Regions from separate parts of the Pseudomonas sp. CLCA07 genome, predicted to be linked through region 1. Evidence: riboswitches for the same ligand, from Rfam matches in the RefSeq annotation. Region 1 holds a riboswitch; the other holds the start of a gene.
The links. A riboswitch is a leader RNA that binds a small molecule or an ion and turns the genes downstream of it on or off. The one in region 1 is predicted to bind cobalamin.
Positions count from the first base shown of each region.

Region 2: it holds a riboswitch for cobalamin, as region 1 does, so the genes downstream of both, cobW (cobalamin biosynthesis protein CobW) here and cobO (cob(I)yrinic acid a,c-diamide adenosyltransferase) in region 1, are expected to answer to the same signal.

Region 1 is NZ_CM132131.1:1,215,608-1,220,942, forward strand. Features, by position in the region: gene bluB (5,6-dimethylbenzimidazole synthase) at 1-339, opposite strand, end outside; gene ACWGZX_RS05575 (cobyrinate a,c-diamide synthase) at 336-1,733, opposite strand; gene cobO (cob(I)yrinic acid a,c-diamide adenosyltransferase) at 1,730-2,341, opposite strand; cobalamin riboswitch at 2,424-2,655, opposite strand; gene ACWGZX_RS05585 (hypothetical protein) at 2,813-3,397, shown strand; gene ACWGZX_RS05590 (PQQ-dependent sugar dehydrogenase) at 3,465-4,778, shown strand; gene ACWGZX_RS05595 (C40 family peptidase) at 4,827-5,335, opposite strand, start outside.
Region 2 is NZ_CM132131.1:79,267-84,601, reverse strand. Features, by position in the region: gene ACWGZX_RS00460 (CbtA family protein) at 1-518, opposite strand, end outside; gene ACWGZX_RS00455 (CbtB domain-containing protein) at 530-733, opposite strand; cobalamin riboswitch at 854-1,081, opposite strand; cobalamin riboswitch at 1,296-1,508, shown strand; gene cobW (cobalamin biosynthesis protein CobW) at 1,611-2,678, shown strand; gene cobN (cobaltochelatase subunit CobN) at 2,682-5,335, shown strand, end outside.

The DNA.
Region 1 (5,335 bases):
GTCCATCAGCGCCGCGACCAACACCTCGGCGCAGTCGTTGATGCCTTCGACCTTGAGCTTCATGAATTCGTCGGTGCGCTCGCCGAGGGCTTCGGCGGTGCGGATGCGTTCTTCTTCCACCAGCAACTGGATCTTGCCGCGCAGCGCTCGGTCACTGATGCGGATGAAGCGCCAGGGCTGCATCAGGCCGACGCTCGGCGCCTGGTGTGCGGCTTCGAGCAGCCGTCGCAATAGTTCGGGCTCGACGGTGCCGCCGCTGAAGTGACGCATGTCGCGGCGTTCGGCGATGGCGCGGTAGACCGCTGCGCGTTCGGCTTCGGAGAATGCGTTGTCGCTCATGGCCTCTTCGCGGGCAAGCCCGCTCCCACAGGGTGTTGTAGATCTATTGTGGGAGTGACGGTGCGACGATTCGACCTGCTCGCGAAGGCAGCCTCAAGGTCAGGCGCAAAAAGCGCGGCAACCGCCGATGGATTGGACGGAAAATAAAAGTGCACATAAGAAGCTGTCATCCGCCCCTCACGATAAACCGCCTCCGCACCCCGCCCGCCATTCGGGCTCAGGCCACGCGCAATCGGCTCAAGCTCGGTACTGGTCAGCGAATGGTGATACGTGTGCCCGCGCAACGCACCTTCCGGCAGTTCGACCGCTTGCAACGCCAACGCGGCCAGACGCTTTTGCATCACCGCGTCGCCGTTAAGCAGCCCCACCAGTTCGGCGCGAGTGCCTTCGACATCAGTCAACGAGTCGAGCAGATACAACATGCCGCCACACTCGGCCAACAGCGGTTTACCCGCTGCATGGTGCGCGCGAATCGCATTAAGCATCGAGATGTTTTGTGACAGCGCCACATGGTGCAATTCCGGATAACCGCCGGGCAGATAAAGGCTGTCAGCCTCCGGTATTTCGCTGTCGCGGATCGGCGAGAAGAACGATAGCTCGGCACCCATGGCTCGCAGCAAATCCAGACTCGCGCCGTAGGTGAACGCGAACGCTTCATCACGGGCCACAGCAATTCGCACACCCGCGAGCAACGGTTCGACCGCGATCACATCCGGAGCTGCAAATTCGACCGCCGGCGGCAATGCCACTTCGCAACTGCTGGCCAACGCATTGGCCGCCGCATCGAGGCGCAGATCGAGATCATTCAGCTCACTGGCCTGGACCAGACCTAAATGCCGACTAGGCAATTCGATCCCGGTTTCCCGCGACAAAGCGCCGTACCAGCGCAAACCTTCGGTCAGGCTGCCTTCGAGCAATTGCGCGTGACGCAAGGTGCCAACCCGATTGGCCAACACGCCGGCAAACGGCAAGTCCGGCTGATACTTCGCCAAGCCCAACGCCAACGCACCAAAGGTCTGCGCCATGGCAGTGCCGTCGATTACAGCAAGCACCGGCACACCAAAGTGCCGCGCCAGGTCGGCGCTGGACGGCGTACCGTCGAACAGCCCCATGACACCTTCGATGAGGATCAAGTCCGCGTCACCGGCCGCTTCCCACAACAGTCGACGACTTTCCTGTTCGCCGACCATCCACATATCCAGTTGATACACCGGCGCACCGCTGGCGCGCTCGAGAATCATCGGGTCGAGAAAGTCCGGGCCGCATTTGAACACGCGCACCTTGCGCCCCTGATTGCGATGCAAACGGGCCAGGGCGGCGGTGACGGTGGTCTTGCCCTGACCGGAGGCCGGCGCGGCAATCAGTACCGCCGGGCAATGACGTGGTTGATTCACAGCTCGACGCCTTTTTGCGCTTTGATCCCGGCCTGGAACGCGTGTTTGATCACGCCCATGTCGGTGACGGTGTCGGCCAGTTCAATCATTTCCGGCTTGGCACCTCGACCGGTCACCACCACATGCTGCATGGGCGGGCGGGCCTGCAAATCGCTGAGCACCTGATCGAGGTCGAGGTAGCCGTGCTTGAGGGCGATGTTCAACTCATCCAGCACCACCAGACCGATGGACGGATCGCTGAGCAATTCACGGGACACTGCCCAGGCGGCTTCGGCGGCGGCAATGTCACGCTGGCGGTCCTGGGTTTCCCAGGTAAAGCCCTCGCCCATGACATGGAAACGCACTTGCTCCGGGAAGCGGCGGAAGAACAGTTCTTCGCCGGTGCTGTTGCGGCCCTTGATGAACTGCACCACACCGCATTGCATGCCGTGGCCCATGGATCGGGCGAGCATGCCGAATGCCGAACTGCTTTTGCCTTTACCGTTACCGGTCAGCACCAGCAGCAAGCCGCACTCGTTCGGGGAATTGGCGATGCGTTCGTCAATCACGGCTTTTTTGCGCTGCATGCGCGCCAAATGACGTTCGTCACGATCAGGGGTATCGGTCATGGGGGGAGCTCTCCGTTGAGGCTGGATAACGGCGGGCAGGCACAAGAATAGACGGCAAGAAGCCTGGCATCGCCCACCGTGATGCCACTGGATGAATCAGGCCGGTCTCCGGGCTCATGAGCGGCGTTATGCCGGACTGCGCGCCTTCCCATGTCACTCGACACAGTGGCTCAAGACGCAGCTTTCACTCATTTACCGTTGCGGGGGCAGCGCCGGGATCGTGAGGATTCGTCGTTTGACGATAGTCACTCACCGGCTTCCCTGTTTCACTCTGTCGGCCACTGCCACAGAGCACCTGAATCAAGCCGCGAAGGTTAGAGGGTTGGGGGTGGAGCGTCAAATGAAGACAAAGCCGCAGCGAGCGATATACTGCCGCCGGCCAATTTACTGACGCCAATCTTGCAGCACACGGCCAGCAGTGATATCAAAGAGCCACAACCCAACAACAACACAATTACAAGGGTGAGTAACATGCAAGGCATGATCATCAGCAATCCGAAGCTGGAATTCCTGCGGCCGGTGCTGGAACGCTGGTTTGACTGTATCGACCGCTACAACACGACTCGCGGCGATAACGAAGCGCCTTACTGGCATGACGAAAAGGCCAACCTTGGCTTGCTCTCTACCGCTGCGTGGATGGCGGAAATGGTCACACTGCAAAACACACCGACGCGCAAACAAATCGAAGAGGGCGAACGCAACGCCCGCGCCGATCTGTTTATCGCGACCGCCGAACAGCGTGCCTATCTTCAGGCCACTCAACGCTGGCCCAAGGTCAACAGCCTGAACCTGACGCAGGCGTTGCAGGACATCACCAGCGACGCCAAACGCATCAGCTACGCCAGCGACCTGAAACTCGGCTGTTTGTTCGTTGCCCCGCAAAAAGCCCAGCAGAGCGCCACCCCGGAAGAACTTCAGGACATGGTCGACGACCTGCAAAAGGAACATTGCTGCACGGTGGCCTGGTATTTCCCCTACGCCTACCGCAAGTTGCGTAACGAAGCCGGTAACTATCACCCGGGCATCGCCGTCTTGTTCAAGGAAGCTCGCGGCTGACCGGTTGAACCATCGCTGCGTTTATCTTCTCTATGAATAAGACACTGCATTCATAGGGAAGACCAGCATGCGCAAGTCCCCGATTGTTCTCGTCATCGTGCTCGCCGGAGGGCTTGCCGCCTGTGGTGAAACCTCCCGCCTGCAAGTCTCCGACGGCACCGGCCCGTCACCCAAGCTACCCGAACCGAATAAAACCCTGATCCCGACGGTGAACGTCGCTCAGGCGGTCGGCTGGCCAGACGGCGTCAAACCCACAGCTGCCGCCGGGACCCAAGTGGCCGCCTTTGCTGAAGGCCTCGATCACCCGCGCTGGCTCTACGTGCTGCCCAACGGTGACGTGCTGGTGGCCGAAACCAGCGCGCCGCCCAAACCCGATGACCGCAAAGGCATTCGTGGTTGGGTCATGGGCAAAGCCATGGGCCGCGCCGGTGCTGCAGTCCCCAGCCCGAACCGCATCACGCTGCTGCGTGACAAGGACCACGACGGCATCGCCGAAACCCGCACGGTGTTCCTGGAAAACCTCAATTCGCCCTTCGGCATGACGCTGGTCGGCAATGACCTGTACGTGGCGGACACCGACCGCTTGCTGCGTTTTCACTATGAAAGCGGTGACACGGCGATCAAGTCACCACCGATCAAAGTGGTTGATCTGCCAGGGGGCACGCTGAATCATCACTGGACCAAAAACGTCATCGCCAGCAAAGACGGTAGCAAGCTATACGTCACGGTGGGCTCCAACAGCAACGTCGGGGAAAATGGCCTGGACCAGGAAGAAGGCCGCGCGGCGATCTGGGAAGTGGACCGCGCCACCGGCAATCACCGGATATTCGCTTCCGGGATTCGCAATCCCAACGGCTTGGCCTGGGAGCCCCGCAGCGGCGCGCTGTGGACGGCGGTCAACGAGCGGGACGAGATCGGCAGCGACCTGGTGCCGGACTACATCACCTCGGTCAAGGATGGCGGGTTCTATGGCTGGCCATTCAGCTATTACGGCCAACATGTCGACATTCGCGTCGAGCCGCAAAATCCGGACCTGGTGGCCAAGGCCATCAAGCCGGACTACGCGGTGGGTCCGCACACTGCATCGCTGGGCCTGACGTTCGCTGAAGGCAACACCCTGCCCGCGCAATTCAAGGAAGGGGCTTTCATCGGCCAGCACGGCTCGTGGAACCGTAAACCGCACAGTGGCTACAAAGTGATTTTCGTGGCGTTTGCGGGCGGCAAACCGAAGGGGCAACCGGTTGATGTGCTGACTGGTTTTCTCAATGAAGACGAAGAAGCCAGGGGCCGGCCGGTGGGCGTGGTGATCGATCAACAGGGTGGCTTGCTGGTGGCGGATGATGTGGGGAATAAGGTGTGGCGCGTGACCGCAGCCAAATAATCGCCCTCCTGTGGGAGCAAGCTCGCTCCTACAGGGTTCAGCGCTTTATCACGGATTGCGTGCCAGGTGCTGGGGCTGCAGAACGCGTTTGGCGCTCAGGTATGCCCTTTGCCAATAGGCTTTGGACAGACTGTCGAGCTTCACCGTGCCGCCAGTCGCGGGCGCATGCACGAAGCGGCCTTCGCCGACGTAAATCCCGGCATGGCTGACCTGAGAGCCGCCATTGGTGGCGAAGAAAATCAGGTCACCGGTTTGCAGGCCTTCCTTGCCCACATTGGCGGCTTGCATGCTAATCATCTCGCGCGTGGTACGTGGCAAGGAAATGCCGGCAACATCACGGTAAACGTAGCCGATCAACCCACTGCAATCGAAGCCCGAATCCGGCGTGTTGCCACCCCATCGATACGGCGTCCCCACCAGGCCGAGCGCGCGGAACAGCACGTCTTCTGCTTCAGGGGAAAAGGACTGCGGGTTACCGAAAATAATGGGCGCGCGAACCACCGGTGCAGGCGGGGTGCGGCTGGCGCAGGCGCTGAGCAGCGCTGCGGAGAAGAACA
Region 2 (5,335 bases), 1.1 Mb from region 1:
ACGCCCAGCACTTTCATCAGCCAGTGCCGGCTGAACACGATCAATGCGATCCCGACAGCGGTGGAGGCGGCGGTGCCGATCCACCACATTTGCCGTTGAGCCAGATCTGCTGCCGCAGTGCCCGGCAGTTCCGGTGGCAGGCCAAGGGTCGGCGCCAGTACGAAGGTCGCATAACCGGCCAGACCCCAGAGCAGGCCCTGAGACGTTTTGGTCGGTGCGCGCAAGGTGTACAGGCCGGCAAGCATCAGGGCAAAACCGACGGCCACCACCAGGTTGCCGCCGGTAGTCGACAGCACGCGCTGCCAGCCATCTTCCGGCTCCCAGGCCTCGGCGTCGTGGGTATGGCCGGCCATGGCGCCATCGGCGTGTTCATGGGGTTGAACCAGCGCCGGCTCGGTTTTTTCGTAGGATTCCGCCTGAAGAATCAACGGTGCGACCCAGAAGCTTTGCAGCAGCGTCAGCAACAGGGCGGCCAGCAACCCAGTGAAACCTGCGGTTTGCGCAATACGCTTAATCATTTGGGCAGGTCTCAATGGCACGGGAAAGCTGAGCTGTGACGGGTATCGTGCGCGGCGTTGTGCACCGCTTCGATGTGCGAGAAACCGGCGAAATACACAAGGCATGCGCCGAGGATCGACGCACATACGGCGGCGGTCAGGCGTTGAGTCAGGGTTGTGGTGGTGCTGGCGGTGCTCTTGTCCGTGTTGCTGCCGGTACTGCTGATAATCGACATGGCGCATCCCTCTGGTCTGTCAGCGGGTGAATAGAGCGCATGGAAAACCCCTGCGAGTCGGGCACGCAGACGTTCAAACAGCGCCCGCCCACCGCGGGTTTGTTGTTCAGTGACCATAGGGGTCACTTTGTGTTGCGGGCCGGTCTCCGGGCTCACGAGGGGCGCAGGCTTTCGCCTTGACCTGCAAGCATCACCTTCCCATGCCGAACTGCTGGCACAGTGGATTTGATGCTTCGCTCGCTTACCGTTGCGGGGGCAGCACCGGACTGACATGGCTTTGAGTAAAGCACATGATTCACCGGTTTCCCGTTTCACCCTGTGAAGGGCACCCGTAACAAAGTGCGTAGGAAAGCATGGGCGGGGGATACGCGTCAATTGGCAAGGGTTCGCAACTCTGTGGCGAGGGGGCTTGCCCCCGTTCGGCGGCGCAGCCGTCGCAAAACCAGTGAGCAGGTTTTGCCTGGAGAAAACAGGGGGTCGCTTCGCAACCCAACGGGGGCAAGCCCCCTCGCCACAGTGATCGCAAACAACTGATGAACATTGACCCACCCCTGCGCGATGCGTAGCCTTGCGCTTTCGAGGTTCTTCGGCGTTTAGCCGAAGCTAAGAAGGGAACGCGGTCAATGCCGCGGCTGCCCCCGCAACTGTGAACGGTTCAGTTTCTGCCATGCCACTGCATGCGCCAGCCATGGCGCGAGCGGGAAGGCGCAGCAACCGCCAGTCAAACGACTGGCCAGCCGTCAGCCAGGAGACCTGCCTCGACACAGATTCTCACTTTCAACCGGGCGGGGTGATCCGGTGGCGAACTCTTCAGGCATGCGCGTGCGCGTTGCCGGTTGTCGTCCCGTTTGCCCGCCACCTTGCCAAAGGGCATCCGATGAAAACACTGGCCAAACTCCCCGTCACTATCGTTACCGGCTTCCTCGGTTCGGGCAAAACCACCTTGCTGCGGCACATGCTCGACAACGCTCAGGGCCGTCGCATTGCGGTGATCGTCAACGAGTTTGGCGAGTTGGGCATCGACGGCGAAATCCTCAAGCAGTGCTCCATCGGCTGCACCGAAGAAGAAGCCAACGGCCGCGTTTATGAATTGGCCAACGGCTGCCTGTGCTGCACCGTTCAGGAAGAATTCTTCCCGGTGATGCGCGAACTGGTGGCCCGTCGCGGTGACCTCGACCATATCCTCATCGAAACCTCGGGCCTGGCCCTGCCCAAGCCGCTGGTTCAAGCCTTCCAATGGCCGGAAATCCGCAGCGCTTGCACCGTCGACGCAGTCATCACCGTGGTCGACAGCCCGGCCGTCGCCGCCGGTACCTTTGCCGCATTCCCGGATCAGGTCGACGCCCAGCGCAAACTCGATCCGAACCTGGACCACGAATCGCCGCTGCACGAACTGTTCGCCGACCAACTGGCCAGCGCCGACCTGGTGATTCTCAACAAGGCCGACTTGATCAGCCCTGAAGACCTGGCCCGCGTGCGCCTCGAAGTTGCCGAAGAACTGCCGCCAGCGGTAAAAATCATCGAAGCCAGCAGCGGCCGTCTGCCACTGGATGTTTTGATCGGCCTCGGTGCCGGCTCCGAAGAACACATCGACAGCCGTCACAGCCATCACGATCATCACCACGACGGTGATGACCATGACGACCACGATCACGATGCTTTCGACTCGATCTCCCTCGAACTGCCGCAAGCCGACGAAAGCCTGCTGCTGGATGCGCTGACCCAACTGGTGGTCCAGCATGGCATCCTGCGCGTCAAAGGCTTCGCCGCGATCCCGAACAAGCCGATGCGCTTGCTGATTCAGGGCGTGGGCACGCGATTCGACAAGCATTTCGACCGTCAGTGGGGCGCCGATGAAGCGCGCACCACTCGCCTGGTGTTGATCGGCCAGGATCTGGACGCCGCTCAACTCGAAGCGCAATTGCGCGCCGCGCTCAGCGTTTAAGCCATGCACCTGCTCAGGACCCAGCCCGGCGGTTTCGTGTCGGATGACAACATTGCCGACCTTGGACAAACCCCCGCCGAGCTGGTGATTCTGTGCAGTGGCGATTCCAGCCTGGCGCTGCTCGCGGAAGCCGCGCAGCAACTGCCCGACGACTATCCCAGCGTGCGCCTCGCCAACCCGATGCAAGTGCAGAATCACGCCTCGGTCGATCTGTATGTCGATGAAGTGTTGCGTCACGCCAAGGTGATTCTGATCTCACTGCACGGCGGCATCGCCTATTGGCGGTATGGCGTCGAGCGGTTGGTGCAATTGTCCGAACGGGGCGTGCAGCTGATTCTGGTGCCGGGCGATGATCGTCCGGACCCGGAACTCAGCGACCTCAGCACCGTGGAGGCCTGCGATCGTGACCGGCTCTGGCAGTTTTTGCGTCAGGGCGGCATGGGCAATGCTCTGGATTTTTTCCGTTGTCTGGCCACTCGCTGGTTGGGCCGCGATTACGCCTGGGCCGAGCCGCAAGTTCTGCCGCGCACGGCGATTTATCACCCGCACAAAAGCCCCGCATCACTGAGCGATTGGCAAGCCGACTGGCAGGCCGATCAACCGGTGGCAGCGGTGCTGTTTTACCGCTCGCATTTGCAGGCGGCCAATACCGGTTTTATCGATGTTTTCTGCCAGCGTTTGCAGGCGGCGGGGTTGAACCCTTTGCCGATTGCCGTGGCCAGTTTGAAAGAGCCCGGCTGCCTGACGGTGGTCGAGGATTGGCTGGATGAAGTCGAGGCAGGGGTGATTTTGAACACCACCGGTTTCGCCCAATCCAGCCCCGAAGCGCCGCACCTGCGCCCGTTTCGCCGCGACATCCCGGTGATTCAAGCTATCTGCGCCCAGGACAACGAGCCCGGTTGGCGCGCCAGCGAGCAGGGTCTCGGCCCGCGTGATCTGGCGATGCACATCGCGCTGCCGGAACTGGACGGCCGCATCATCAGCCGTCCGATCAGTTTCAAGGACCTGGCGTGGCGTAGCGAGCGCAGTCAGTCCGATGTGGTGTGTTATCGACCTCAGCCGGAACGCATGGATTTTGTCGCCGAACTGGCGCGGCGCTGGATCGATCTGGCGCGGGTACCGAACAGCGAAAAACGCATCGCCCTGATCCTTGCCAACTACCCGACCCGTGATGGACGCATCGGCAATGGCGTCGGTCTCGACACCCCGGCCGCCGCATTGAATATCCTGCGTGCGCTGCATAAAGAAGGTTATCCGTTGGCGGCCGAATTGCCGGACAGCGGCACCGCACTGATCCAGCAATTGCTCGGCGGTGTCAGCAACGACCTCGAAACCTTAGACCAGCGTCCGTGTCATCAAAGCCTCGTACTGGACGCTTACAAGCGCATGTTCGACGCCTTGCCCGAGGCGAACCGCCAAGCGGTGCTGGAACGCTGGGGCACGCCCGAAAACGATCCGATGTACCGTGGCGGGCGCATGATGATCGCCGGCCTGCGCTTCGGTCTGACCTTCGTCGGCATTCAGCCGGCGCGTGGTTATCAGGTGGACCCGAGCGCGGTGTATCACGACCCGGACCTGGTCCCGCCTCACGGCTATCTGGCGTTTTATTTCTGGCTGCGCAACACCTACGGTGCCCACGGCGTGATTCACGTCGGCAAGCACGGCAACCTCGAATGGCTGCCGGGCAAAGGCGTCGGGCTGTCGGAAAACTGCTGGCCGGATGCACTGCTCGGGCCGCTGCCGAACATTTATCCGTTTATCGTCAACGATCCGGGCGAGGGCGCACAGGCCAAGCGCCGCACCCAGGCAGTGATTATCGACCACCTGATGCCGCCGCTGACGCGTGCTGAAACCTATGGGCCACTGCGCAACCTTGAGCTGCTGGCCGATGAGTATTACGAAGCGCAACTGCTCGATCCGCGTCGCGCCCGCGAGTTACAGCGCGACATTCTGCAACTGGTGCGCGAAACCCACATCGACCGCGAACTGCAACTGGATGAAAAACTCGACAGCGATGCCGATGCGGCGATCTGGTTGCCGCGTCTGGACACGTACTTGTGCGATTTGAAGGAATCGCAGATTCGCGATGGCCTGCACATATTCGGCGAATCACCGACCGGGCGGTTGCGCATCGACACCTTGCTGGCCTTGCTGCGGATACCGCGCGGTGATGGCCGTGGTGCGCAATCCAGTTTGCTGCGGGCGTTGGCCAAGGCCTTCGAGCTTGGATTCGATCCGCTGGATTGCGCGCTGGCCGAGCCTTGGAGCGGGCCGCGTCCAATTGAACTGCAACAGATGAACGATGAACTCTGGCGTACAGCCGGTGATACCCGTGAACGCCTGGAACTGTTCGCCGCTCAACTGATCTCGCAAACTTTGAGTACCAAGCCCGAACCCTGTAGGAGCGAGCCCTTGTGGCGAGGGGGCTTGCCCTCGTTGGGTCGCGAAGCGGCCCCAAAAAATGGGACTGCTGTGCAGTCCAACGGGGGCAAGCCCCCTCACCACAAGGGCTCGCTCCCACAGGAGGCAAGTTGGTCCGAAGTGCACGCCATCATCGACAGCCTGCGTGAAGTCGTCGCCCCACGCCTTGACGCCTGCGGCCCGGCCGAAATGCGCGGCTTGCTCGACGCCTTGAACGGTCGCTTCGTCCCCGCCGG